DNA from 2 places in the Paenibacillus sp. BAC0078 genome. Region 2 is predicted to be linked to the other one. Evidence: a T-box and tRNA genes for the amino acid it is inferred to sense, from the RefSeq annotation. Region 2 holds a T-box; the other holds one or more tRNA genes.
The links. A T-box is a leader RNA that pairs with one kind of tRNA and senses whether it is charged. The one in region 2 lies ahead of tyrS (tyrosine--tRNA ligase), so its partner is inferred to be a tRNA-Tyr.
Positions count from the first base shown of each region.

Region 1: it encodes a tRNA-Tyr, which carries the amino acid that the T-box ahead of tyrS (tyrosine--tRNA ligase) is inferred to sense. The anticodon was not compared.

Region 1 is NZ_JBTLRW010000022.1:231-14,389, reverse strand. Features, by position in the region: gene ACX1DY_RS26935 (alpha-L-rhamnosidase-related protein) at 1-2,161, opposite strand, end outside; gene ACX1DY_RS26930 (carbohydrate ABC transporter permease) at 2,212-3,051, opposite strand; gene ACX1DY_RS26925 (carbohydrate ABC transporter permease) at 3,071-3,967, opposite strand; gene ACX1DY_RS26920 (ABC transporter substrate-binding protein) at 4,026-5,342, opposite strand; gene ACX1DY_RS26915 (glycoside hydrolase family 65 protein) at 5,396-7,732, opposite strand; gene ACX1DY_RS26910 (LacI family DNA-binding transcriptional regulator) at 7,896-8,906, opposite strand; gene ACX1DY_RS26905 (helix-turn-helix domain-containing protein) at 8,995-9,747, opposite strand; gene ACX1DY_RS26900 (glycoside hydrolase family 65 protein) at 9,857-12,145, shown strand; tRNA gene ACX1DY_RS26895 (tRNA-Leu) at 12,444-12,522, opposite strand; tRNA gene ACX1DY_RS26890 (tRNA-Cys) at 12,560-12,633, opposite strand; tRNA gene ACX1DY_RS26885 (tRNA-Gly) at 12,642-12,716, opposite strand; tRNA gene ACX1DY_RS26880 (tRNA-Gln) at 12,722-12,796, opposite strand; tRNA gene ACX1DY_RS26875 (tRNA-His) at 12,820-12,895, opposite strand; tRNA gene ACX1DY_RS26870 (tRNA-His) at 12,934-13,009, opposite strand; tRNA gene ACX1DY_RS26865 (tRNA-Trp) at 13,028-13,101, opposite strand; tRNA gene ACX1DY_RS26860 (tRNA-Tyr) at 13,107-13,192, opposite strand; tRNA gene ACX1DY_RS26855 (tRNA-Thr) at 13,198-13,273, opposite strand; tRNA gene ACX1DY_RS26850 (tRNA-Phe) at 13,294-13,369, opposite strand; tRNA gene ACX1DY_RS26845 (tRNA-Asp) at 13,527-13,604, opposite strand; tRNA gene ACX1DY_RS26840 (tRNA-Met) at 13,609-13,685, opposite strand; tRNA gene ACX1DY_RS26835 (tRNA-Val) at 13,701-13,776, opposite strand; tRNA gene ACX1DY_RS26830 (tRNA-Glu) at 13,947-14,021, opposite strand; tRNA gene ACX1DY_RS26825 (tRNA-Ser) at 14,037-14,129, opposite strand; tRNA gene ACX1DY_RS26820 (tRNA-Asn) at 14,133-14,159, opposite strand, start outside.
Region 2 is NZ_JBTLRW010000006.1:138,401-152,559, forward strand. Features, by position in the region: gene ACX1DY_RS13660 (FecCD family ABC transporter permease) at 1-808, shown strand, start outside; gene ACX1DY_RS13665 (ABC transporter ATP-binding protein) at 826-1,662, shown strand; gene ACX1DY_RS13670 ((2Fe-2S)-binding protein) at 1,700-2,497, shown strand; T-box leader at 2,540-2,764, shown strand; gene tyrS (tyrosine--tRNA ligase) at 2,879-4,138, shown strand; gene ACX1DY_RS13680 (HAMP domain-containing sensor histidine kinase) at 4,208-5,254, opposite strand; gene ACX1DY_RS13685 (response regulator transcription factor) at 5,251-5,970, opposite strand; gene ACX1DY_RS13690 (serine hydrolase domain-containing protein) at 6,135-8,027, shown strand; gene ACX1DY_RS13695 (LOG family protein) at 8,430-9,011, opposite strand; gene ACX1DY_RS13700 (beta-galactosidase) at 9,507-11,495, opposite strand; gene ACX1DY_RS13705 (ABC transporter permease) at 11,741-12,709, shown strand; gene ACX1DY_RS13710 (carbohydrate ABC transporter permease) at 12,726-13,610, shown strand; gene ACX1DY_RS13715 (extracellular solute-binding protein) at 13,646-14,159, shown strand, end outside.

The DNA.
Region 1 (14,159 bases), on a different contig from region 2:
GCAGAACCCCGTCTTTCCCTGTCAAGGACAAATCAAATTCCGCTTCGCCAATGACCAGCCGCTCAAGCTTACAATCTTTGCCGTTCCACGCTGACGGAAGCTGCGGCTTCAGTCTCAGCTCTTTCCGCACAGCAAACGGCTGCACACCGAAGAAATGGCGTACCACCGGTACCGCCAGGGCGTAGATCGTCCAGGCTTGCACCACGCAGCCGTAATCCGGCGACATCTCGGAGAAAGAGCCTGGCAGGACGCGCGAGAAGCTGCGCAGCATCCGGTTCAGCAGCGCCAGTGCTGCGTCCGGGTTGCCGCTAGCGGCCTCGGCGATCGCATGAGCCCCGGTCGAGATTGTCATCGTCCCCTGCTGGAACATCCCGGATAAATACGTGCCGTATTCCCCGATGAAGGTATCATTCCGCATATTGTCCAGCGCCCGGCGGGCCTTGTCTGGCTCAGCAATGCCGGCCTCCATTGGAGTGACAATAACCCAGTTCTTGTTCAGCAGCCAGCCACGATCGGCCGTTTTATCAGCATTTGCATGGATTCCTGCAGCAAGATTGGCATTGGCATCATCGCCATCGGCGGCAATATCAATTCCGGCCGTCCCCAGCAGACTATCCATATATTCGCGGTATCCAGCCACACCCTGCGCTTCGGCAAGCGAGACCAAAAAGTCTGCCTTGGCCGCAACATCGGCGGCCGGAGCAACCGCATCGGCGAACAATCCTTCGTTCTCCTGCCAGAATGAAGAGTTCACGGCATCCGTGCAGCGCCGGGCCAGTTCACTGTATTTCTGCTGTGCCTCTGTCTCCTCCAGATATCCGCTCATCTTCTCCATCGCTTGCAGCGCTTTGGCTGTATAGACGGCGCTATCTATCAGTTCCATATTGAGTCCGGCAATCTCGATAATCCCGTAACCTGACGGGAACAGGTCACCGTCAGAGTCCATTTCCCCCAGGAGCCAGCCGATTCCCTTGACGCAATAGTCGTAGTGGCGGCGAAGCAGCTTCTCGTCACCTGTCCAACAGAACAGTTCCCATACAAAAGCGATATAGTGGGCTGTCTCTTGCGTGTTGCCGGGATTAGATACCGCCCCCAGCGTTGTCAGCTCATGGATAAACCGCCCGTTGCCGTTGGCCTCCTCCGACTTCTCCAGCAGCAGATTCAGCGTATCCTTGGCAAGCTGCGGATCTCCGATGGCCAGCACGCCTTGCAGGGCATATGTGCTATCGCAGCCGAACCACCATGGATAAGTCGGTCCGCCTGCCGTGAGACCCCGGCCTGTTCCATCTACCTGCTGGATCAGCCATTGATTGTTCCACTTGGCCCATCTGAACGCTTCATTCCAGGCAGCTTCGCCTTCGACAGTAAACTTTGCCCGCTCAGCTACAGCGCCATACACTTCTTGTTTCTCGGTAAGCAGATTTTCATGTTCAGCGGCGAGCTGCCGATAGCTGTCTTCACACTCTTCCCGGGAAGTATAAGAACCAGCAGCAAACAGATGGAACTTGTGCCGCTCCCCCGCAGCAATCGTCAGTTCAGTGCGGAAGGAAATTCCGCAGCCGGCCCCGGCGGTAAATTCAGGCCCGTACAGATCGGACCGAACCTCCAGCTCATCGCCCGCCAGATCAGTCCCAACCAGTGTAAACCAAGGATGAGCTTCATCCTTTACCAGCACTTCACGTGAATTCAACACCGTTGCTTCGTCACGTACTCCGTCATAGACACCCACCTCATCCGAGAACCAGACCGGCCGGAGATCGGTGCGGACAAGCAGTTCCACCTGCAAATGCAGATCTCCTTCCCCGTAATGATGAAGCTCGTAGGCAGCAGTCATGCCTTTTACCCGTTCAGGGGCAAATTGTGTCCGCTCCATCGCTACCGGAATGTGGCTTAGGCCATGATCGTACTGGAAACGGCTGCCCCAGGGCTCGCTCGTGAAGCCGTCGGCCCGTGACCAGACGGAAATATTCCGCTTCATATCCGTCAGCTTCAGCCAGAAACCGTCCAGCAGCTTGATCGGATGCAGCCAGATTCCGCCCATCTCATTCGCCGTATGGTGGCCGAAATCAGGGAAATAGCCATCCTGCGCGCCGCAGATTTTGACGTATTCACCGCCGTTATAATATAAATTGAATGGATGCTTGCTAGTAATGCCGGTCATATGGAAATCCCGCTCCTTTATCTGTAGATCACAAATGCATGGCGGGCCACTTAGCCCTTCACAGCAGAAGAGATAGAAATCCCTTCAATAAAATATTTCTGTGCAATAAAGAACAGCACCAGCGCAGGCAGCATGATCAGAATGGTCGCCGCCATCAGCATATTCCACTCCACATTGTATAAGCCCTTGAACATGGACAGTCCCAGCGCCAGCGTATATTTATCATTAGAATTCAAATAAATCAGCGGCCCCTGAAAATCATTCCACACCCCCATAAAGGTGAAAATGGACACCGCAATGAGTGGCGCCTTGGACAGCGGGAGCATAATCCGGCTGAATATTTGCCACCGGTTCGCCCCGTCCACAAAAGCTGATTCATCCAGCTCACGTGGAATACCGCGCATAAACTGGCGCACAAGGAAGATGTTGAACGCGCCACCGCCAAAAAACGAGGGCAGGATCAGCGGCAAGAAGGAGTTGGTCAGACCAGCTTCTTTGAACAGAATGAAGGTCGGAATCATCGTTACCTGACTCGGCAGCATCATTGTAGCCAGCAGCACGAGGAACAGCGTTTTTTTACCACGAAAGTTGAAGCGGGCGAAGCCGTAGGCGCTAATCGCCGAAGTGAACACCGTACCGATCATGACCGGTATCAGAATGACAATCGTATTGCGCAAATATAAAAAGAACGGGATGGCCTTCACGGCATCCGCATAGTTGGACCAGAGCCATTTCTCCGGAAAAAAGGAAGTCCCGAATACTTCGGCCGGCGACTTGAGCGAGGTAGATACAGTCCACAGCAGCGGCACCAGTACAATAGCTGAACCGCCGATTAGCAGCAGGAATGCAAACCATTGAGACAGATTGAATTTACTTTGTAATTTTTGCATTGTAAGCGTCCCCCTTCCTTTAGTCATGTTGATCATCGCCCTGGTAATACACCCAGAAAGAAGAGCTGCGGATGACCACAAGCGTGAATACCAGAATGATCAGGAACAAAATCCAGGAGAGCGCGGACGCATAACCCATATCAAATTCTATAAACGCTTTGTTGTACAAATACAGATTGTAGAACAGCGTCGAGTTGAGTGGCCCGCCGTTCGTCATAACGAACGCCTGTGTGAAATATTGAAAACCGCCGATAATCCCCATGATCAGATTGAAAAATACAGTTGGTGTAATCAGCGGCAGCGTAATGCTGAAGAAACGGCGGACCGGACCGGCACCATCAAGTTCCCCCGCCTCGTACAAGTCCTCCGGCACTCCCTGCAGACCGGACAGATAAATGATAATCGTATTTCCGATTCCCCACACGCCCATGACGATCAGAGCGCCGAGCGCATAACTTGGGTCCTGCAGCCACGCTGGGCCTTGAATGCCGAACCAGCCCAATGCCTGATTCAGAATCCCGTATTCCGGATTGAAGATCATCACCCACATCATCGAGGTCGCGACAGCAGGAATAACGGACGGCATAAAAAAAATAAGCCGGAAAAACTTCATTCCGCGCGAACGCCCGTTAAGCATTAGGGCAATCAGGATTGACGATATCTGGAATAACGGTACTGACACAAGCGCAAAGATAAAAGTGACTTTCAAAGACTGATAGAACAATTCATCGTGAAAAATATCGCGGAAATTGTCCAGCCCCACATATTGAATCGACTCGACACCGGTGATGACATTCCATTTGCTGAAGGAGAGAACCAGCGAAAAGATCATCGGCCCAAGTGTGAAAATAACTAATCCCAGCAGCCACGGCAGGATGAACCAGTACCCGGCGCGTTCCGATTTGGCATTATTCATGACGGCCTCCTTGATGGAAGAGGGTGAAGCACCGAGGATGGCGCTTCACCCGCTAAGCTTATTTTTTGATTTTGGCATCGGCATCTTTGGCCGCTTCATCGAGCGCACTCTTCATATCCAGCTTGCCAAGCAGCGCTTTTTCCAGCGCCTGTGTGAATGTTTCCTTAAAGATCGGGCCGTTAACCGAACGCAGGGACACCGGCTTGCGTGCAAAGTCCATCATTTCGATAACCGGTTTGTCCTTCTCTTCGGTCTTTTTGACCTGATCGAGTTCTGCTACAGTTGCCGGCAGCACCAGCCCGTTCTTAGAGCGCAGCTTCTGGGCTTCTGTGCCGGACAGCCATTTCATCAGCTCATAGCTTTCCGCCTTGTGTTTTGTCTTGGAGTTCATCGCCCAGCCTGCTGCAGCGATAATGCCGGTACGTGTACCGTCTGATCCTTTAGGAATCAGCGCTGACCCGTATTCCACGTTCGATTTGTCCAAATCGGACTTGATCCAGCGTCCGGTAACCATCATAGCCAGCTTACCAGTCATGAACATCGAGGAGTCGCCGCCCAACGACTGCGTATCCTGCGGCGTAGGCGATACTCTGTTCTCGCCCGTGGACAGCGCCACGTATTTCTCCATAGCCTTAACGGTCTTCTCACCGTTCATGAAGCCTTCGGCTTTCGTACCGTCTTCATTGGCAATATCAGTACCGTTTGCCCACAGATAGGTGTAGATCGGATATTCCCAAGTACCGGCATTGAACCCGAACTGGGTGTATTTTCCGTTCTCTTGCTTGGTCAGCTTCTGGGCAGTAGCGAACATATCATCCCAGGTCCAGCTATCACTCGGATAAGCAACCCCCGCATCATCAAAAATCTTTTTGTTGTACCACAAGGCCAGCGGATTGAAATCCTTCGGCAAATAATACAGCTTGCCGCCTATCCGCTCCATATCAATCAGATTCTTCTGGTAAATGTTCAGATCAAAGGATGAATCCTTGGCGATATAATCATCAAGCGGCTCAATAACACCCTTGTCTACAAAGGAGATAAAGTCGCCTTCACCGATCAGAAACACATCGGGAGCTGTTCCGCTGGCCAGTGAGGTCGTTATCTTTGTGCCATAACCGTCTCCCGGTATCGGCTCAAATTTGACCTCGATGTCGGGGTGGGCGGCATTGAATTGATCAGCCAATTGCTGTTCTACCGCGCCGCTGTTCACATCCCCCCAGATGGAGAAGGTAAGCTTTACTTTTTCCTTGCTGCCTCCTGCATTGTCCGTTCCGGCGTTGCTGTTGGCATTGTTCTCTCCACCTGAGGAACAGGCTGAGAGCATCATAACACCAGCGAGTACTGCGGCGATTTTGTAAGACCATTTCTTTTGCATTTTGAATGACCTCCCTTAATGATTAATTATTTGGAATGCAATAATACCTATTTCTATGAATTGGCAAAAATTGCTTTTTCCCGTACTTCCTGCAGCTGGCCGTGAACAATCAGGCTAACCGGCTTACCCGCAGATTTGGTTATGGCGATTTCCTGCGGTGTAATGCTGATTTCAAGACGCTGACCCTGCCAGTATAGAGGGAAAGCTAGTTTTCCCCAATGTTCCGGCAGCTTTGGTGCCAGATGAAGCTCGCCGTCCAGCATTCTGACTCCGGCAAAGCCCATGACTGCGCATTCCCAGATTCCGCCGAGCGAAGCGGAATGAATGCCTGCATCCGAGGAATGCACCTTTGGTCCAAGGTCGATCTCGGTAGCTCTTTGGAAGAGACGGTACGCGAGCGGCTTATCGCCGAAGTCACTTGCCAGAATCGAGTGTGTCGACAGCGACAACGAGGAATCATGCAATGTTTTTTCCTCATAGTAATCGTAGTTGGCACGCTTCACTTCCGGCGAGAATTTATTTTCAAGCAAGAAGAACAGCATCATGATGTCCGCTTGCTTCGAAACCTGCATGTTTCCAACCTGATCCAGATTGTAATCATTGAATATGCTGCCCACTTTTTCCCGGTCCTTGTACGGAGTGAGATCAATAATTTCCTTTTGCAAATACGTATCATCTTGCGGAATAAGCAGGCGCTCATTCGGCTGCGGCAGGTAGATCAGGTTCAGCTTGCTTTCCCACACGCTGTAAGCCTCGCTCAAGTTCAGCAGCTTATTGTAGCAGACAAACAGTTCCGGCTGATTCTGCTCCAATTCCTTGTAATATTGCATTGCCAGCTCAATGTTGAAGTGCGCCATATAATTCGTAAATGCATTGTTATCGACATGCTCCTTGTACTCATCCGGCCCGACAACTTCATTGATCTCATAACGGCCTAGAGCCTCATTCCATTCCAGTCGGCTAGCCCAGAAAATCGCCGTATCGAAGATCATCTCATACCCGCAGCGCTCCATGAAATCCTTATCTCCTGTCGCCCGGTAATAATGCCAGACGGCATAAGCGATGTCCGAGGTGATATGCTGCTCGATGAAGCCGGACCAGATCTTGGTCTGTTCACCGGTTACGATATCGACCGCCCCCCATACCGGGGTCACTTCACCGTCAGACGGCCAAGCTGCTTCCCACGGATACATAGCTCCGGCATACCCGTTCTCTTTCGCTTTGCTCCGGGCACCTTCCAGTCCCAGGTAACGGTATTCCAGCAAGGAGCGGGCAATTTCAGGGTTGCTGTAAATGTAGAACGGCAGGATGAACATCTCGGTATCCCAGAAAGAATGGCCTTTGTATCCCTCACCGCTCAAGCCCTTGGCTCCGATACCCATTCGATTGTCATGCGCTGGAGTCATGACGACGAGATGATACAGTCCAAAACGTACACCCAGCAGATCGAATGGATTGCCCGATTCAATAGTAATACCGTAGTTTTCCCAAACTTTGGCCCAAGCAGCAGCATGATTACTGAACAGAGCCTTATAACCGGATTCATGTGCAGTCTTCAAAACCTTCAATGCTTCTTCACGCATCGCTGGCAGGCTGTAATTGTCGGCAAACTGCTTGTCGCGGCTTGTGTATACGACAGCTACCTTTTCAAGGGTTAACGTTTGACCTTCTTCCAGATCCAGTTTGTAAGCTACAGCTACCTTACGGCGTTCAATTTCCATCGCCGGTGCAAGGTCAACAGCCTCGCCGTCGATCTTCAGCTTATGGGAAGCTCCGATCGCAAAGTCGACCTTGGATTCCGTGGTAGTCTGGATCAGTTCCAGGAAAGTCTTATCGTAGATCCGCTTCTCGCCTTCATGGAAGTGTTGGCTGCCACTGTTGCTGACTTGAGCGTCAATACCGGAGGCTACGGACAAATGAACTGGACCTTTTAACACTTTTACTTCCAGCTTCAGTCCGATCAGGTGCAACTGTTCCAGAGAGACGAACCGGCGGAAGGTGAATTCCAGCTCCTTGCCGTCGCCATTGCCCCAGATGAATGTCCGAACTAGTTCGGCTTCCCGAAGTTTAAGGCTGCGGCTATATGATTTTACCTCTCCCTGGTCCAGTGAAAAGCGCTTGCCATCAATCCGTATGTCCATCTGTGTAACATCAGCTGCATTCGGCAACTCGCTGACCTCCAGCTCATCGAAGCGGTTAAAGGTTCCGTTCACGAAGAGATTGCGCTTCTCGCCGACATAAGATTCTTCAGCAGCGGAACGAAGTCCCATATACCCGTTGCCGAGCGCCATAATAGCTTCGCACTTGGCCAGGGCCAGACTGGAAAATTGTTCTTCTGTAACAACCCAGCCTGAAGTCCCGTCAGGCAATTTCTTGTTGTAATTTAGCATAGCTTGAATTTCCTCACTCTCCTAAATCTGTCTCTAATTTCTGTAAGCGATACCGAAAACGATTTCGATTTGAATAAAAAAACGAAAACGATTTCGATTATTCCGGCAAAAGGCCCCTTTTCAGTCATTTTGTACAGCGGTTTCGAAAACGTTTTCGGGTTTATTATAAATTCATTATTGTCTCTCTGTCAACTATGCTGAAGGGAAGAATTTTATTGTAGCCCGGTGTATTGTTTTCCAGCATCTTTACCACCTGCTCCAATGCCGCATAACCAAGCCCTACAAAATCCTGTCTGATCGTGGACAGCTTTGGCGTTGTATAGCTCGACAGCACAATGTCGTCAAAGCCCATAAGCGAGATATCCTCAGGAACGCGCAGCCCCAGCTCCTTGAAGCGCGTTATCAATCCAATCGCCATCAGATCGCTGGCGACAAAGACCGCCGTAAGCAAGGGATTGGCAGCAATATAGTCTTCCGCCAGCTCATAAGCGCCTTCCTCAGTGAAATCCGCTTCAACCACCCGTGACGGAATAAAAGGAAGACCCGCCTCTTCAAGCGCTTCGCGGTATCCCTGCTCCCGTTTGATGCTGACTGTAGCGTATCGGTGGCCATTGATCAGCCCAATTTCCTGATGCCCCTTGCTGATCAAATAATGCACAGCGCGGCGAGACGCCTCCAGATTGTCTGTAATCACAGACCCCGCATGCGGCCCGACCGTGTCCGCGTCAATAACAACACTTGGAATATCGCTGTCAATCAGCTCTTCGAAATAGGGGTCGGTTGTCCGTAAGCCGGAAATCACGACGCCGGCAATTTTGTGATCATGGCAGAATTGCCAATACGATCTATCCTGCTGTTCGGAAAGGCTGCGGGTATAGATCACGATCTCATAACCGTAACGGGTGGCGGCGGCATACACACCGTTAATAATTTGATAGACCACCCCATCCTTACCGTCCGCCTGCTCGAAGTTAGAGATAATAAGAGCTATCGTCTTCGTCACCTTATGCTTGAGGTTCTTGGCTAGCATATTCGGAGAATAATTCAGTTCCTGCGCCGCCTCAAGTATCTTTCGGCGTGTTGCCTCACTTACATCGCTGTACCCATTGAGTGTCTTCGAGACCGCAGAGATCGAAACACCGGCATGTTTTGCTACGTCTTTTATGGATACCATTATAGGCTTTCCCATCCTTTTTTTATTTTTCAATGTATCTCATCTGGTCTTCATTATAACACATAGGCAGGAGACAAAAATGCCCATATCAACCGCGCTCCTTGCGGTACTGTCTGGGTGTTTTTCCTGTGTATTGCTTGAACAACTGCGTATAGTAGCTTTGGGTACAAAATTTAAACATCAGCGAAATGTCGGAAATAGACTGATTGCTGTGAATCAGGATGGACTTGGATTCTTCGATTTTCCGGCGGTTGATGAATTCGGTAAGGGGCATCCCCATCTCGCGTTTGAAACGGTCCGAAAGATAACACGGGTGAACGCCGACATGCTCTGCAATCCTTCCCAGCGTCAATTCCCAGCAAATATGCTCGCGAATAAAATAAATAGACAAATTCACAATGTGCGAATAGTGCAGGGTCTCCTTCTCTCTTTTCATAACGGCTATGAACTGCAGCACCATCTCATATTCAAAAAGAAGCAGCCGTTCGAGGTCATCCGTGTTCTCAATATCGCGAATAACCGTATCACTCAATTGAAAAGCCATCTCCGGGTTCACGCCGCCGCGGATGATCGCCCTTGTGAACAAGGTGCAGGAGGCAATCATCGCGTTCTTCTTGGAACGGAGCGGATAGCGGGCCAGCGTGGCCGCCTCCAGCGCATTAATCTTGCGCAAAGCCCTCATCGCCCGTGACTCATCGCCAATCCGGATCGCTTCCAGCAGCTCATGCTCATAATCCAGAGGCGGATGAACAAACTCTCTATTGAGATCCTGGGATCGTGTTGACCAATAAGAGGGCACTTCTAAAGTGGGCATCTGTATTTCCTCTTCGCCATCAACCATATTGATCCCCCCACCTAAAAATTTTGATAATAAGATAAATAATTTAGTATAATCTTAAGCTTTTCTAACCTAAAATTCAATCCATAACAATCCAGGAGGAGATTAGGCGATGAGCTGGAGCATTTTGGGTAATGAACTTTCCGCAGATACCCTGCTAAATCTTGAAAGTATTTTTGCGTTAGGGAACGGTTATTTAGGAGTGCGCGGCAACTTCGAAGAAGGCTACGCGGACTCTGAAATTCAGAGCATCCGCGGGACGTATCTCAACGCCTATCACGATGTAATCCGCATTCCATACGGCGAAAAGCTGTTTGCTTTCCCTGACACCCAGCAGAAGCTGGTTAACGTGATCGACGCCCAGGATGTGCGCATCTATATCGGGGAGGAAGAGGAGCTTGTAACACTTACGGAAGAGAGCATTCTCGGTTACGAGCGTATCCTGCATCTGGACAAAGGGTACTCGGAACGCAGGGTGCACTGGAAATCGCCCACTGGCAAAGAATTGCAGCTTCGCTTTCGCAGGCTCGTATCTTTTACGCACAAAGAGCTGTTCGCTATAGATATTCACATTGAGCCGATAAATTTTACGGGCCAGATCAAGGTGGTTTCCCGGGTCAACGGAGATGTCAGCAATTACAGCAATCCGAATGATCCCCGAGTCGCTGCCGGACATTCCAAACTCCTGTCTGTCGTAGGCAGTGGTGTACAAGGAGAATACCTCTATGTGGAAGATGAGACTTCCGTATCGGCACTGCGCACCTGCTGTGTAACCCGGCATCAATGGGAAGGAAACTGGCAGACCCAGGCGCAGGCTGGCGCCACAGAAGGAACAGTAACTGTCACCGCAGAACTGTGTGAACCGCTGCACCTGACCAAATGGAACATATATACAGACACTTTACGTCATGAAGAGCACTTGGTGGAAAAAGGCATCGAACTTCAGAAAGCGCTTCAAGGGCTTTCGATGGATGATCTTTTGACAGAGCAGCAGGCGTATTTGCAGGATTTCTGGAAAAGATCCGATGTGGTGATTGAGAATGACCACTTGCTCCAGGAGGGAATCCGTTTCAACCTTTACCAGCTATTGCAATCCGCAGGACGGGACGAACACAGCAATATTTCCGCCAAGGGATTATCAGGTGAAGGCTACGAAGGGCATTATTTCTGGGATACGGAAATTTATATGCTGCCCGTGTTCCTGATGACCTCCCCGGAGCGGGCCCGGCAGCTTCTGCTGTACCGGTACTCCAAGCTGGAGCAGGCCAGAAATCGGGCCAGGGAAATGGGCCATGCCCGGGGTGCGCTGTTCCCTTGGCGGACGATCGCCGGGGCGGAATGCTCCTCCTTCTTCCCATCGGGCACGGCGCAATATCATATTAGTGCAGACGTGGCCTACAGCTATATCCAGTACTACCTGGCTGAAGAGGACCGTGAATTTCTGCTGAACTACGGGGCTGAAGTGCTGTTCGAAACCGCCCGGCTGTGGATGGAAATCGGTCATTACCACGAGGGGAATTTCCATATCGACGAGGTAACCGGGCCGGATGAATACACCTGCCTGGTGAATAACAATTACTATACTAATGTCATGGCCAAGCATAATTTGAAATGGGCTGCGCGCAGCTTTGAAATCCTGCAGTGTTATCAAGAGCAGGTTGCACAAGAATTGTTCGGCCGGCTTGGAGTTACCCCGGAAGAAGTGAACAGTTGGAGACACGCCGCCGAAGCAATGTTGCTTCCCTATGACCAGGAGCTAGGCATCAACCCACAGGACGACACCTTCCTCCGAAAAGCAGTATGGGATTTCGAAAATACACCCAAGGACCAATACCCGCTGCTGCTGCATTATCACCCGTTGACGCTATACCGTTATCAGGTATGCAAGCAGGCGGATACACTGCTGGCCCATTTTTTGCTGGAGGATGAACAGACGGAAGAGACCATCCGGCGTTCGTATGACTATTACGAAGCCATCACTACTCATGACTCCTCTCTGTCATCCTGCATTTTCAGCATTATGGCCTCCAAAGTCGGCTATCACGACAAGGCTTACGAATACTTTATCGAGACAGCCCGGCTTGATCTGGACAATACACACGGCAACACCAAAGATGGCCTGCATATGGCCAACATGGGCGGAACCTGGATGGCTATCGTCTTTGGCTTTGCCGGGACGAGGCTGAAAGAAAGCGGGCTATCGCTGTCCCCGGTGATCCCGGCTGGATGGACAAAATATGCGTTTCGCCTGACCTTCCGCGGGCGGCTAATCGCAGTCACAATCGGTGGTAAGGAAGTCGAGCTGGAATTGCTGGAGGGCGACGCTCTAACGTTGACTTTGCATGGACAGCCGATTGAGCTTTATCCAGAACACATTGTCAGACAGCCGTTAATCCAATAGTCCGAGTTCAGTATTTGATTCCTTCAGAAAAAAACACTACCGATTAGGTAGTGTGGTGAGAGTTACAATTGCACCATTCTTCATCGCAATGAGAGATGTGGGCGTATCTGGCTGCATGATTCAAATCATGCAGCACAGCCACCAGCGTATATCCCTTTCCGTTCAGCTCCGTAAAAAACTCCATCAGTTCCTACTGCCAAGCCTGTAGCAGACTTTCACCGCCGAGTTATCGTGCCGCGTGCACTACAAAAAAGACTTGTAAGATTGCTAAAGCAATCTCACAAGTCTTTCATTGGTATACCGGCGAGAGGACTCGAACCTCCACGGTTTCCCACTCGATTTTGAGTCGAGCGCGTCTGCCATTCCGCCACGCCGGCATATATCTAATGAATATAATAAGTTCCACTATAAAAATGGAGGCGCCACCCAGATTCGAACTGGGGATAGAGCTTTTGCAGAGCTGTGCCTTACCACTTGGCTATGGCGCCATAAAAAATGGAGCGGACGACGGGAATCGAACCCGCGACCCTCGCCTTGGCAAGGCGATGCTCTACCGCTGAGCCACGTCCGCATAAATGGCTGGGGATATAGGAATCGAACCTATGAATGACGGAGTCAAAGTCCGTTGCCTTACCGCTTGGCTAATCCCCAACATTATTCATTTGTTAAATTTATGGGGCGATCGATGGGACTTGAACCCACGAGTGCCGGAGCCACAATCCGGTGCGTTAACCCCTTCGCCACGACCGCCATAATATTTATTCATTTCATATTCAATTTACGGTATATGGGGCGATCGATGGGACTTGAACCCACGAATGCCGGAGCCACAATCCGGTGCGTTAACCCCTTCGCCACGACCGCCTTATTGAATTATTAAAATGGCAGGGGCAGCAGGAATTGAACCCACACCAACGGTTTTGGAGACCGTTGTTCTACCTTTAAACTATGCCCCTAAAGATGGTGGAGGCTGATGGATTCGAACCACCGAACACGTACGTGAGCAGATTTACAGTCTGATGCGTTTGGCCACTTCGCTAAGCCTCCACGGGTGGTGCCGGCGAGAGGACTTGAACCCCCAACCTACTGATTACAAGTCAGTTGCTCTACCAATTGAGCTACACCGGCATATTAAGTTGTAAGAAAAATGGTGGCGCGGGACGGAATCGAACCGCCGACACAAGGATTTTCAGTCCTTTGCTCTACCGACTGAGCTACCGAGCCATATAGTTATTTGAGCCATCTGATGTCCCTGAAGTAATACTGATGGCGGAACCGACGGGATACTCTTCACTTCGTTACGAGATTGCGATGTAATTTCTAACGAAGAATATGCTCCAACGAACCCTATTTGGGATTCTCATCCCTGAAGTAATACTGATGGCGGAACCGACGGGATTCGAACCCGCGATCTCCTGCGTGACAGGCAGGCATGTTAGGCCAACTACACCACGGTTCCATGTTGGTTGCGGGGGCAGGATTTGAACCTGCGGCCTTCGGGTTATGAGCCCGACGAGCTACCGGGCTGCTCCACCCCGCGTCAGTAATCAATCTATGGTGGAGGCTGAGGGGTTCGAACCCCCGACCCTCTGCTTGTAAGGCAGATGCTCTCCCAGCTGAGCTAAGCCTCCATAAATCAACAAACGTTATTTTACCAAATTCTGCACATTAAAATCAAGTGAAGAAATGGTGACCCGTATGGGATACTCTCCACTCCGTTACGAGATTGCGAAGTATTCCTTACGAAGCCTATGCTTCAACGAACCCTTATGGATTCTCATCCCTAAATTCGAAGAAGATGTGGTGACCCGTATGGGATTCGAACCCATGTTACCTCCGTGAAAGGGAGGTGTCTTAACCCCTTGACCAACGGGCCTTGCTGTAAAAATAGTGGCGGAGAGAGAGGGATTCGAACCCTCGAGACGCTTGTGGCGCCTACACGATTTCCAATCGTGCTCCTTCGGCCAAACTCGGACACCTCTCCATATGGCTCCCCGAACAGGACTCGAACCTG
Region 2 (14,159 bases):
CGCTCTGCTGGTCGGCTCGGCGCTGGGGGTCTCCGGTGCGATTCTGCAGGGAGTTATCCGCAATCCGCTGGCTTCGCCGGATATCATCGGGATCACCGGCGGCGCTTCGGCGGCGGCAGTAGCCTTCATTACCTTTTTGAGCGGCAGCGTGAGCATCAAGCTGCTGCCTGCCGCCGCCGTGGCAGGGGCGCTTGTGGTGTCATTGTTGGTCTACAGCTTGTCATGGCAAAAGGGCGTAACGCCCATTCGGCTGGTGCTGATCGGCATCGGGCTGTCGGCGGCGGCGAAGGCGGCTACAACGCTGATGATCGTGATGAGCCCGGCAATCGTCGCAAGCAAGGCCTATCTGTGGATGACAGGCAGTGTATACGGGGCTTCATGGGACAATGTGTACACCGTGCTTCCGGCTGTGCTGATTGGAATTCCGCTTGCCCTGTATTTTGCCCGCAGCCTGAATGCCCAGGAGCTGGGCGACGATGTGGCCGGAAGCCTGGGGGTTGCCGTGCAGCGCCACCGCCTGGTGCTGGTGCTGATCAGCGTGGTGTTGGCCGGCTTTGCCGTATCGGTGTCCGGCGCCATCGGCTTCATCGGCTTGATCGCTCCCCATCTGGCCAGACGCTGGACCGGAAGAATGTTCGGCGGCCTGCTCGTGATGTCGGCGCTGACCGGTGGCCTGCTTGTGTTTCTGGCCGACCTGATCGCCCGGACGATTTTTTATCCGCTGGACATTCCGGCAGGGGTATTCACGGCGGGAATCGGGGCGCCGTTCTTTATTTATATGCTGTTCCGGAACCGGAACCAATTGTAGCAAAGGAGGCGAAAGCATTGGCGACGCTGGAAGCGAGTGATTTGACAGTATCCTACGGTTCCAAGACTGTGATCGGGAGGATGAATTTGCAGATCCCCGAAGGGCAGATCACAGTGCTCATCGGGGGCAACGGCTGCGGCAAATCAACGCTGCTGCGCACGCTCGCCCGGCTGCTGAAGCCCGGCAGCGGAGAAGTGCTGCTGGACGGGCAGCGGATTGCGCGCATGTCCACGCGGGAGGTGGCGAAGGCCATGTCGATTCTGCCTCAAGGGCCGACGGCTCCCGAGGGCTTGACGGTGCGGCAGCTGGTCCGCCAGGGAAGATATCCGCATCAGAGCTGGCTGAAGGCATGGTCGGAGGAGGATGAGGCCATGGTCCGCTCCGCGCTGGAATCAGCCCGGGTGCAGGATTTGGCCGACCAGACGGTCGATTCCTTGTCCGGTGGACAGCGGCAGCGGGTATGGATCGCCATGTCGCTGGCGCAGGGGACGGACCTGCTGCTGCTGGACGAGCCGACAACCTATCTTGACCTGTCGCATCAGGTAGAGATTCTCGATATGCTGTATGAATTGAATGAGCGCGAGGGGCGCACGATTGTCATGGTGCTGCATGATCTGAATCTGGCCTGCCGGTATGCCCATCACATGGTAGCTGTGCATGCGGGGGACATCTATGCCGAAGGGCCGCCGGAGAGCATCATAACTCCTGAAACAGTGAAGAAGGTGTTCCAGCTCGACTGCGAGGTCATCCGCGATCCGCTGTTCGGCACACCGCTCTGCATTCCGCACGGGAAAGGCAGACGGATCGCCGGTACGGCTCCGCTGCTGCGGGAGAACGAGCTTTTGCATTACTAACTTAGGCGAGAAGTTAGCCTCTAAAGGAGCTGAGCGCATGGGCATTATGGATTTTGAACTGCTGGATCAGCGGTACGGCATCACCCTCCATCCGCCGGAACCCGAAGCTATAGTCATTCCGATAGCAGAGCTGCTGCAGGCTTCGCGGATGGAAGAGTTTCTTAACCATTACCGCAGCCAGCTCCGGGCGGAGAACCGGAAGCCGGCTGCGGCTTTTACAGCCGGGTTCTTCGGCGATGTGGCGATGGCGCTGCAGTATACTATATCTGTGCCTGGAAGCGCGCCGGATTTCTCGCTGGATAATCTGGAGCTGCAGATGACGACAGGGAACAAACGGCCTGAGATCACCTTCCGCCCGCTGCGCTGGCAGGAGCGGGAGGGACCTGATGGCGGACTACCCCGGCGGCAATGGCTGACAGAGGTGCTGTCCGGTTTCTATGGCGGCCAGGCCAGGCCGTTCATGGAGAGCCTGTCTGCCGCAAGCGGTCTGCATATCAGCCAGCTCTGGGGCCAGTTGCCCACCCGGTTCTACCGGGATATACATGGGCTGCTGCAGGAGGAGCAAGAAGAGCGGACGAAGATCAGGATCACTGGCGATTACCGTTTTTTGTGCGAGGAGCTGGATGCGGCTGCGGTGTTTGGCCGTTCCAGAAATCCGTTTGCTGCGGTAATCCGCACCGTAGAGCCGCTGATCGACCCGAACCGGCTGACCGCAGTCAAAACCGCCTGCTGCCTGAATTATTTGACCGAGGATCACGGCTACTGCTATACCTGCCCTCGTCTGACCGAGGAGCAAAGAGCCACTCAGGCGGAGAACTATCGGGCGCGGCATTGACAACAAATTTGGAATTGACTATACTTTCAGTAATCTTATAGCTTACATACGTTGAACGAGACAGTAGCAGCCTTTGTCCCTGTCACAGAAAGCCGGGGGGTGATGGAACCCGGTACACACAAGGATTGCGAATTACACTCTGGAGTATCTTGGGTAATGCCAAGCGGAATCAAGCGAACGTTAACTCGCTGTGAGTGGTGCGGATCTGGCCGGCAGGCTGTCCGCGCAATTTGGGTGGTAACACGGTTAATTATAGTCGTCCCTGTGTCTGATTAGACAAGGGGGCGATTTTTTTGTGGCCTGAACCACCGGAAGCTGCAGGCGGCGCTGCTTGCTCAACGTGTATATGGATACGAAAAACTAATAAAGGGGCTGTACAGCTTGAACATTATTGATGAACTGGAATGGCGTGACGCGATTAACCAGCAGACGGATGCAGAAGGATTGCGCGAATTGACAAATACAAAGGCCGTGTCGCTCTACTGCGGCGTCGATCCTACGGGAGACAGCATGCATATTGGTCACCTGATTCCATTCATGGTGCTGAAACGCTTCCAGCTCGCCGGACACCGCCCGGTGATCCTGATCGGCGGAGCCACAGGCACAATCGGCGATCCGAGTGGCCGCCAGAGTGAGCGTTCCCTGCAGACGATGGAGCAGGTGCAGGAGAATGTGGAGGCGCTGACCGCGCAAATGAAGAAGCTGTTCGTGACCGAAGGCGACAATCAGGTGCGTATGGTTAACAACTACGACTGGACGCAGAAGATTAACGTCATTGAATTCTTAAGAGATTACGGCAAAAACTTCAGCATCAACACGATGCTCGCCAAGGATGTTGTCTCCAGCCGTCTGGAGAGCGGAATTTCGTTCACTGAATTCTCCTACCAGATTCTGCAGTCCATCGACTACCTGCATCTGTACCAGCATGAGGATGTGCAGCTGCAGATCGGCGGCTCTGACCAATGGGGCAATATCACAAGCGGCCTGGACCTGATCCGTAAAAAAGAAGGCGGCGAAGCCAAGGTCTTCGGTCTGACCATCCCGCTGATGCTCAAAGCGGACGGTACCAAATTCGGCAAAACGGCCGGCGGCGCCGTATGGCTCGATCCGAAGAAAACAACGCCGTACGAGTTCTACCAGTTCTGGGCCAACACTGACGACCGCGATGTGGTGAAATACCTCAAGTACTTCACGTTCCTGACGAAGGAAGAAATCGAAGCGCTGGCGGAGAAGGTGGAGACCGAGCCGCATAAGCGCGAAGCGCAAAAAACACTGGCGGAAGAAATGACCCGGTTCGTACACGGCGAGGAGCTATTGGAGCAGGCGAAGCGCATTACCGCAGCCCTGTTCAGCGGGGATATCCGTTCACTGACTGCAGAGGAAATCGAGGAAGGCTTCAAGGAAATGCCGACCTACACAGCAGGCAAGGATTCGAAGAACATCGTAGACTGGCTGGTGGACTTAGGCATTGAGCCGTCCAAGCGCCAGGCGCGCGAGGACATCACCAAGGGAGCGATTTCGCTGAACGGCGAGCGCGTTACTGATGTCGCGGTGGAAGTGACTGCCGGGGATGCCATCGGCGGACGTTTCATCATCATCCGCAAGGGCAAGAAGAATTACAGCCTGGTCAAGCTGGGCTAAGGCTGCAAGCGGACGATCCTCAACAAGCACAAGCCGTCAACCTCAAAAGGGTTGGCGGCTTGTTTTTGCTCACTGATATAGCACAAGTTCAAACGCAGTCCGGCTGGCACGGTTATCCAGCACCAGCTCACCGCCCTGCCGCTGCATCATTTTCCTGGCGATGGCAAGTCCCAAGCCGGTTCCTCCGTCACCTTGCCTAGAGGAATCTCCCCGCACAAAAGGCTCAAAGATTACCGCCTTCAATTCATCGGAAATGCCGACACCGTTGTCTATGATGGCAATCCGCACCGAATCCCTCTTTTGCTCTAGCCGGATGGTGACCTCCGTACCTTTGGGGTTGTAGCGCAGTGCATTCGACAGCAGATTGGAGAGGGCGCGGCGTATCAGGACAGCATCATGGGGGACCCGCACTTCGTCAGATGGAATATCTACATTCAATACGAACTGCTTATCCTCAAATTGTTCATAATAATCCGCCGTTGCTTCCCTTAGCAGCTCTGCAATATCCCCAGGCTTCATGCTTACAGGAAAATCAGGGCTATCCAGCTTGGACATTTGGAAAATATCATCAATGAGCGTGGTGACAAACTGGGATTTACTGTATATGAGCTGCAAATACTTCTCCCTCTTGTCCTCATTGTCGGCAAATCCGAGCTGTAGCGCCTTAGCGTAGCCTTGAATGGTGGTGATGGGGGTCTTCAAATCATGGGAAAGGTCTACCAGCATCCGGTCCTTGCTCATCCGCAGTCTGTGGTTCTCGGCTTCTGTCCGCTGCAGCGATTCGGCCATGTCATTGAAATATTGCTGTACCTGTACAAATTCATCGCTTGCCTTGATATTAAGCCGCTTCTGAAACCTGCCCTGCTGCATTTCCCGGATGCCTTCGGCAATCTGCCCCAGCGGCTTGGTGATTCTTCTGGACGTCCACAGACTGTAGAACAGGACATTTAGGCCGAACAGGAGCAGCAAAGACAGCAGCGAGTACAAAGAAACCGTAACGGTTTCCTGAGCCACGTCGACAACCACTACCAGGAATCCTACAAAGACTGCACCGAGTGTACAGGTGAACAGGATATATGATTTGACCAGCCTGGACAAAAGGGTGTTTGCGTTCACCGGAATTCATCCTTTCTTGCGAACTTGTAGCCAAGACCCCGTATGGTGCGGATAAATACCGGCTGTCTGGGATTGTCTTCGATCTTCTCTCTGAGCCGCGACATATGAACCATAACGGTGTTGGCATCTTCAAAATAATCATCGTCCCAGACCTGCTCGAATAGCTGTCTTTTGGTCCAGACCCGGCCCGGAGCTCCCATTAAGGTCCGCAGCAGCTTATATTCGATGGCGGTCAGCGGGATTTCATTATCCTCCTTGTACAGCATGCAATCCTGATGGTCCAGCTTCAAGGGGCCGACGATGGTTGGCTCCACATGCTCCTTGGGCTCTTCGGCAGCGGGCTCATTAAATTCATAAGTCCGTCTGAGCATGGCCTGCACACGAGCCACCACCTCCAGCGGATTAAAGGGCTTTGCTATGAAATCATCCGCACCAAGCTGAAGGCCGAGAATTTTGTCGCTGTCCTGATTTTTGGCGGAAATAAAAATAACCGGAATGGTGTATTCCGCACGCAGCTGCTTAAGCAGCCGGATGCCGTCCATCTCGGGCATCATGATATCAATGACGGCCAGGTCTATTTGTTTTTCACAGATATGCTTCCAGGCTTCAGCGCCGTTTCGCGCCTCGAGCACGTGCAGATTCTCCGTCTCCAGGAACATCCTCAGCAGCTCTACAATATCCGGATCATCATCCGCCAGCAAGACGGTTCTGCTCATTGTCGCTATACCCCTTCCAAGATAGCTTGCTTTTTCCCAGTGTAGCATCCTTATCCCTGTATCCAGCTATTGTAAGGTAAATTTAAGGTTGAGGGAAGATTGGAGACAGAAGCGGGCCTTATGCTGAATCTGTAAAACTTAAATATGATGTGGAGGTTATATGGATGAGGACAATATCCCAGAGGCTGCTTATTGTGCCGGTTATATTTACTTTGCTGCTTGGCTTTGGTGGGGGCGGGGCTGAAGCGGAGGCTGCACCTGCCGCCTTGACTGCCGGCCAGCTTGAACAAATTGTTGATCCGATTATGCAGGATGGGCTGGACAACCGGCATGTTCCCGGTACGGCGGTGGTTGTGACCCAGGGAGAGCGGATTATTTGGAGCAAGGGGTATGGCTACGCAAATGTGGAACGCAAGATTCCAGTGGACCCTGCCCGGACGGTCATGCGTGTAGGTTCACTTACCAAAACGTTCACTGCCGTAGCCGCTATGCAATTGGCAGAACAGGGAAAACTGACGCTGCATGATGATGTTAATCAGTTTTTGCGCACGTACAAGATTCCGGTCTTCAAGGATCAGCCCATTACACTGCATCACTTGCTGACGTATACTTCCGGGCTGGATGAAATTATTTACAGAATAAGTGCTTCTTCGCGCGAAAAAGCGTTGTCCGCAGATCAGTTTCTGCGCGAATATGTAAGCTGGAAGACTCCGGTAAGGGAGCCGGGCCAGGAATATGAATACAGCAATGCGGGTATTGGCCTCGTGGGCAATATCATTGAACAGGTTTCCGGTTCAGACCTGGGCGATTATATGAGCAAGAATTTGTTCGCACCGTTGAACATGCCAAGTGCAAGCCTGACGGTTCCTGAGAGCGGTCCGGACGTGGCGAAATCCTACATGTATTCCGGGGGAGCTTACCAAGCAGTTCCGTTCTCTTATGTTAATCTTCCAGGGGCAGGGGGGCTTAGTGTCATCCCCAATGAATTTGCCCATTTTATGATCGCAATGCTGAACCGGGGGGATTTCCAGGGTACGGCTATCCTTGCGCCCTCCAGCGTGGATGAGATGCAGCGGCGTCAATTTGCCGAATCCCCCGATGTGGCCGGAATGGGATATGGGCTCTTTAGGGGAAAGCTTGCCGATGGAAGCCTGACGCTGAGGCATACCGGAGACATTGAAGCCTTCAGCGCCAAAATGGAGCTGATTCCCTCGCAGGAGCTCGGTATTCTGATCGTCAGCAACGGAGCTGCGGAGGGCATGAATATAAACGATAAAATAACGGATGCGATTACCGGACTTTTTACAGGAGATACACCCGATGTTAAGCCACTCGCGCTTTCCTTGGAGCAGCTTCGGGAATATGAGCATACCTATTTATTTGCTGCTGCTCCGCAGCAGGGCTGGGGCAAATGGCTGTATTTTCTTGGCGGCAAGGAATTCAAGGTTACAGCGGCTGATGGCGGGCTGACCCTGAGCGGGGTATTCCCGGATGGAACAGGGGAAAAGCGGGAGAAGTTTTTTGTACCGGTTGCAGAGGATCTGTTCCAGGAAAAAGGCGGCACGCAGCAGCTATGGTTCGACCGGCAGCGGGATTTACGAATGACCTTCGTCCAGGAAACCACTATGGCAGAGACACCGGAATTCTGGCAGCGTCCTTCCACGCTTATTGCGCTGTACCTGGGCTGCGGATTATTAATTATTGTGCTGTCCCTGATCTGGCTGATCCGTTATGTTCTGCGCTTGTTCCGCAAGTCCAATAAGCCTGTATCCTTGCATATGGGAATAATTACATTATCACTGTCAGTTTTTCTGATTATTCAATTAAACTATGGCAATTCCGCAATCACCTTCGGGTATCCGGCATGGTTTGTCTGGGGAGTTTCTTCACTGCCATTCCTCGCTGTGATTGCTGCAGTTCATTTGATCTGGCGGGATGGCGTTAAGGGCTTCCGGGAAAAGGGGGCTCCACTCGCACGCTGCGCCGTCGCAGCCGGTTCCATTGCGTATACAGCGTTTTTGTTCTATTGGAATATGCTGTCCATCCATTTCTCATAGGTTGCGGAGTTAAGTATAGGGATATGGAGGCGCTATACGTTACTGGTGGCTGGGTTGCGGCTGGAATATGCCCTTGGTCAAGCCTTGCGATGGATGAATAAGTGGAAAAAAGTGAATTAATCAGAGAAAAACGACGATTTTTAGAGATTTAGGTGGAATTAGTGCAATTAATCAGGCGAATATCGTTGAAATAATCAAAAATCGCCGAATTTAGATGGAGGAATTCCAGTATGGTCCCGAATTTAGTGTTCCTCCACATTTTTAGGTGGAGAAATTCCAGTTTGGGGAGGGACAGGGCCATTATTCCGGGCAGCCAGGTAGTGGATTAGCTGCGCCTCACATAATAAGTCCAATGAGGCGCAGCTGGTAGCTTTTATAGGACAAGGGAATGAACACGGATGATCAGGTGCGCTCGTCCGTTAGGTATGTTTTCACTGGTGGAGGGGAGTAGTTCAAAAATTGCCGGATCATGCCCTCGGGTGTGGTATCGGTGAGAACCATTGACCGGTGCTTCTCCGGCATGAACTGTTCCCTTGTGATCTGGTCAAGCAGGGCAATGAGCGGGTCGTAATAATGCTCGACATTTATGATCCCGCAAGGCTTCTGATGCAGCCCGAGCTGCGCCCACGTGAAAATCTCAAAGTACTCCTCCATCGTACCCGGCCCCCCCGGCAAAGCGATGAAGCCTTCGGCGAGTTCTGACATTTTTAATTTGCGTTCGTGCATGGAGTCTACCATGATCAATTCCGTCAACTGCTTGTGTTCAATTTCCCGGCGTTTGAGAAAATGGGGCAGCACCCCGATCACGCTCCCGCCAGCCTCCAGAGCAGCGTCCGCCACCTCGCCCATCAAACCGACGGTCGCCCCGCCATAGATCAGAGTGATGCCGTGTTCTGCCAGTACTTTACCCAGCGCGTGGGCACTTTCCTTATAGACGAGAGAAGCACCGTCACGTGATCCGCAGAATACAGCGATACTTTTCATGGTTGAACACTCCTCTTAACGTAGTAAGATCAACTCACCGGAAGCCTCTCCCGGAGCACACATCTTAACGGTAGCACATCACTGGGCGGATTGCACATCGGCAACCCGAGAATGACTTATTGCTGCGCCCCGTCAAAAAAACAAAGGAAGCGGACGAGGATCTGCGCGCTCATTTGCAAATGCTGCTCTCAAAAATAAAACCGGGCACATCTCATGACGAGGTCGGTCTTGGAGCTGAAGGAGACGAAATGTTGTGTCATGGGGAAAGCATCGTCTCTTTTTTTGTATTCTTTTGGTCTATACTCAGATCCATAGCTTCAGCCTGGGAGCGTGATCAGTGTATGTGGCCCTGATATCCGCAAAAACGGGACAGATGCCAAATGAAGATTCGTGTTATGAAAAAGAAGGGGTTTACCCGGCAGTGGATCGTTCTGCTGCCGGTGAACCCCTTCTTTTACCGTTTATAGAGGCAATTGCGAATGTAACAGATTAACACTACAGTTCGATGAGTTTGTATTCGTAAGGCGCAAGCGTCAGCGGGCCGGGTGCGACGGTATTGCCGGTCAGGGCATCCCGCCCGCCGCGCGGCAAGGTGACACTGCCACCGTGTCCGTCCATGTTAACTACGGTCCAGACTTCACCGGCAGCGCCGCGTCTTGGACAGACGACCGTGCCCCGGGTGACATCGGTGCGCAGGGATACACCGGCCCGGCAGGTATAATGATTAATCAGCGCGCACAGCAGCTGATCGCCTGCTTCGCCGGCCGGCAGGGAGCCGAGCAGCACGATGGCTCCGCTGCCGTACGGCTGCTCGGTGAGGAAGGAGAGGCCTGGCGTCCGGCCCTCCGTGATGTGCCCGATGCTGGCGGCGCCGCCGGGCAGCGGCTCAAACACCGCGCTCCACAAGGACAGCGGTGCGGAGATGCCGAAGGCGTGCCCGATGCTGCCGGTCCCTTCCATCGGGTAGACGTATTTGGTCTTCACCCCGGCGACGCGCTCCAGCTCTCCTAGGGCCGCGTCTGTATGCAGGGTATGCTCAGCCGTCCGTCCTCCGCTCAAGGGACCAGCGATCCAGATGCCGCCTGCCTTAACGAACGCGAGGGCTTTCTGTAAATATTCGGGCGACAGATAATGGACAAATGGAGTGAACAGCAGCTTGTAGCCGCTGAGATCGCCCCCTTCAGGCAGCAGATCACGGTGAATGCCCATATCCAGAATCCGTTTATAGAAGTCCCCCAGCAGTCCACGGTAATTCAGCTTCCGGTGCGGTTCTGTCGCGAGGAATGCCTTGGTCCGGTCTGAATAGGTGATCGCCACCTCGGCCTGAACCGGCCGGGTAGCCAGCATGAGCGGCTCGATGCTCAGCCGTGCTGCGGAGGCTTCCCGCACATTGTCATAGCCTAGAGCCGGTTCACCCCAGGCGCTGATCACCGAGCTGTGCGGCTGCTCGCTGCCGGTACGCTGCTGCCGCCACAGCCAGTAGCAGAATGCGCCGGCTCCCAGCGCATAGGCGGACACGGCTTCAGCCGTGAGATATCCGTCCGGATGCGGCTCGCCATAGCTCTCCAGCGAGGCGGCGAAAGCAGGGCTTGTCTCAAGCAGCCAGAAGTCTTTGCCGGGCTTGAAATTGCGCCACAGATCGCAGTTAAGCAGATAGGCATGCCTATTGGCCTGGGAGGCGTAGGTGTCATAAGCGGCGAAATCCAGTTCCCGGAACAGCTGCTCATTATCCAGGTGAAAAGCAACGCTGCTGTTGTGGGTGATTGGAGCATCCGAATAGCGGCGGAGGATGGCCGCCTGCTCGCCTGCGAACTCGGCGATCTTCTCCATTTGGAAGAGGCGATACATGGTCTTTAGGGACGAGTTATGCAGAAATGGAGTAGCCACCGGCTGCGGCACTTGGTCAAACCGCTGGTACGTCTGGCTCCAGATTCCTGTGCCCCAGGCTTCATTCAGCTGCCGGATGGTGCCGTAGCGCTTTTCCAGCCACTCATGCCATAGCGCTTTGCAGGTTTCGCACATGCACTCCGCCACATGAGCCTTGAATTCATTGTCGAGCTGCCAGGCGACAAGTCCGGGAAGCCGGCCCAGCTCACGGGCCAAATGCTCGGCAATGACGGCGGCCCGCTGCCGGAAATAGGGATGGTTCGTGCAGACATGCTGCCTGGACCCGTGGCTCATTACCGTTCCATCTTCTCTGATGAACAGACGCTCCGGGTGTCCGTGCGTCAACCAGACCGGCGGTGTTGGTGTCGGTGTGCACATGATCGTGTCAATGCCGTGGTCATGCAGCAGCTTGATGTGCTCTGTGAACGGCCGGATATCAATCGCGTCTTCCTCCGGCTCCAGCTCCGACCAGATGAACTCGCCCATGCGGACCAGATTAATCCCGGTCTCCTTCATGAGCTGAAGATCCCGCCGCCGGGCCTCTTCCCCCCACAGCTCAGGATACCATGCGGCTCCGTAATACAGTTTATGCTTCACTTTGAAGTCCTCCCTCTGGAATCAGAATGCGGGAATTGATCTTCTGGCATCATAGATGCTCGGCTTTTGGCCGGCAATAGTAAAGTTTTGCAGGCTTTGGACTTTTTTGAACAGCCGTGATTTGTGGCTGAAGCCGCGTACAGCCAAAAAGTCCGATTGCCGGAAAAATGCGCCGCAACCATAATAGGAATCGCAGCCGGCAAGACGGCGAGGCGCGGCTGCATATCCAAACGGAGGTGAACGAAATGAAGCAAGGAGCGGCTATGGGAGCAGCGGATATACGGCCCGCTGCAACGTACCGCAGCAGGCGGGAGCTTCGCTTCAGACGTCTGAAGCGGGACAAATGGCTCTATATTCTGCTGAGCCCCGGACTCCTGTATTTCCTGCTGTTTAAATATGTGCCGATGTGGGGAGTGCTGCTTGCTTTTAAAGATTATCAGCCCTTTCTGGGCTTTTGGAAAAGCGAGTGGATCGGCTTTGAGCATTTCCGCGTGTTTTTCCAGAATCCCGATTTCTTCATGCTGCTGCGCAATACGCTGGTCCTGTCGCTCTATAATCTGGTGTTCTTTTTTCCGGCACCGATTATCCTCGCGCTGCTGCTGAACGAAATCCGGCTGTCTTTCTACAAACGGACGATTCAAACGATGATTTATGTGCCCCATTTTATCTCAATGGTGATTGTCGCCAGCATATCGTATGTGTTCCTCACGACAGAGGGCGGTGCCGTCAACGAATTGCTGTATGCGGTTACAGGGAGGAATATTGATTTTCTGGCCAGTCCGGACTGGTTCCGTCCGCTGATTATCCTGCAAACGATCTGGAAGGAATGCGGCTGGGGGACGATTATCTTTCTCGCCGCGCTGGCGGGTGTCGATGTGGAGCAATATGAAGCAGCCGTGGTGGACGGAGCAAGCCGCTGGCGGCAGACCTGGCATATTACACTGCCCGCGATCCGCAGCACCATTGTCATTTTGCTCATTCTGCGGATGGGGACGATTCTGGACAACGGCTTTGAGCAGATTTACCTGATGATGAACGCACTGAACCGCGAAGTGGCCGAGGTGTTCGACACGTATGTGTACGCGCTGGGGATTACCCAGGGGGCGTTCAGCTACAGCACGGCTGTCGGCCTGTTCAAATCGGTCATCGGCGTAGTGCTGGTGCTCGGCACCAACTGGCTCGCCAAGAAATCGGGCGAATCGGGACTTTATTAAAAAGGAGGCTGTGTCCGTGGCTAAACGCTATCGAAGCGCCGGAGAAATCACATTTGACGTATTTAACTATTTTATACTCGGAATTATCGGAATCGCCGCGATCCTGCCGTTTCTGTTTGTGGTCTCCGGTTCGTTCGCCACCGAGGCGGAAATTACCAAACGCGCCGTTTTTCTGATTCCGACAACCTTTTCGCTGGATGCCTACCGGTTCATTTTCTCGACGGATACCATTGTGCGGAGCATCGGGGTATCGCTCTATGTAACGGTGATCGGAACGATTGTAAATTTATTCTTTACGGTAACGATGGCCTACCCGATGGCCAAACGCTATCTGATGGGCCGCAATCTGATTCTCAATCTGGTCATTTTCACGATGCTGTTCGGGGGAGGGATGATTCCCACCTATCTGGTGATCCGCGAGCTGCACCTGCTGGACACGTTGAATGCCCTGATTCTCCCGGGAGCGATCAGCGCCTTTAATCTGATTATCGTCAAAAATTTCTTCCAGGAGCTCCCGGTGGAAATGGAGGAGGCGGCCCGGATCGACGGCTGTACCGAACTGGGTCTGCTTTGGAGGATTGTGCTGCCGCTCTCGAAGCCTGTGCTGGCGACATTTACGCTCTTTTACGCGGTCGGGCACTGGAACAACTTCTTTTCAGCGCTGCTCTATATCAATGATCCGTCTAAATGGCCGCTGCAGGTCATGCTGCGCCAGATCGTCATGCTGTCCCAGTCGGCTGCCGGCGACATCAGCTCTATGGATCCGAATTTTGTGCAGCCGCCCGAGCAATCGATCAAGATGGCGGTTATCGTGGTCGGCACACTGCCGATAATGTGCGTCTATCCGTTCCTGCAAAAACATTTCGCTAAAGGGGTGATGCTTGGTTCGGTCAAAGGATAAACCTGTTCCGCCAAAATAGTAAAGGGAGGCATGTTATGAAGACCCAACGTCCACAAGGCACCATACATTTGAAAAGATGGTTGTTTATGTTATTAGCTGCTATTATGGTGATAAGTATGATTTCCGGCTGCTCCGATGGCCAAGAGAATTCCACAGCAGGGGACAAAGAGAGCGCCGGCGGCGAAGGCAATGCCCAGGCTCCGCTTGCGCTGACGCTGATGCTTCCGATTTTCAAGACGAATTATCCGAAGGACGGCAGTCCGGTTGCAGCCCAGCTCGAGAAGCTGACGGGTACCAAAATTCATTTTGAATGGGTGCCGAATGCTTCCTATGCCGATAAATTCAACATTACGCTCGCTTCAGGCAAGCTGCCCGACATTATCTATGTAGGCGATGTCAAGGCTTCCAGCTTCGTCAACGCAGCCAAATCCGGCGCGTTCTGGGAGGTTGGCCCCTACCTGAAGGATTATCCGAACCTGAGTCAAGCCAACCCGGTCATTCTGAGCAACTCGGCGATTGAAGGCAAAAACTACGGAATTTACAGGGGAC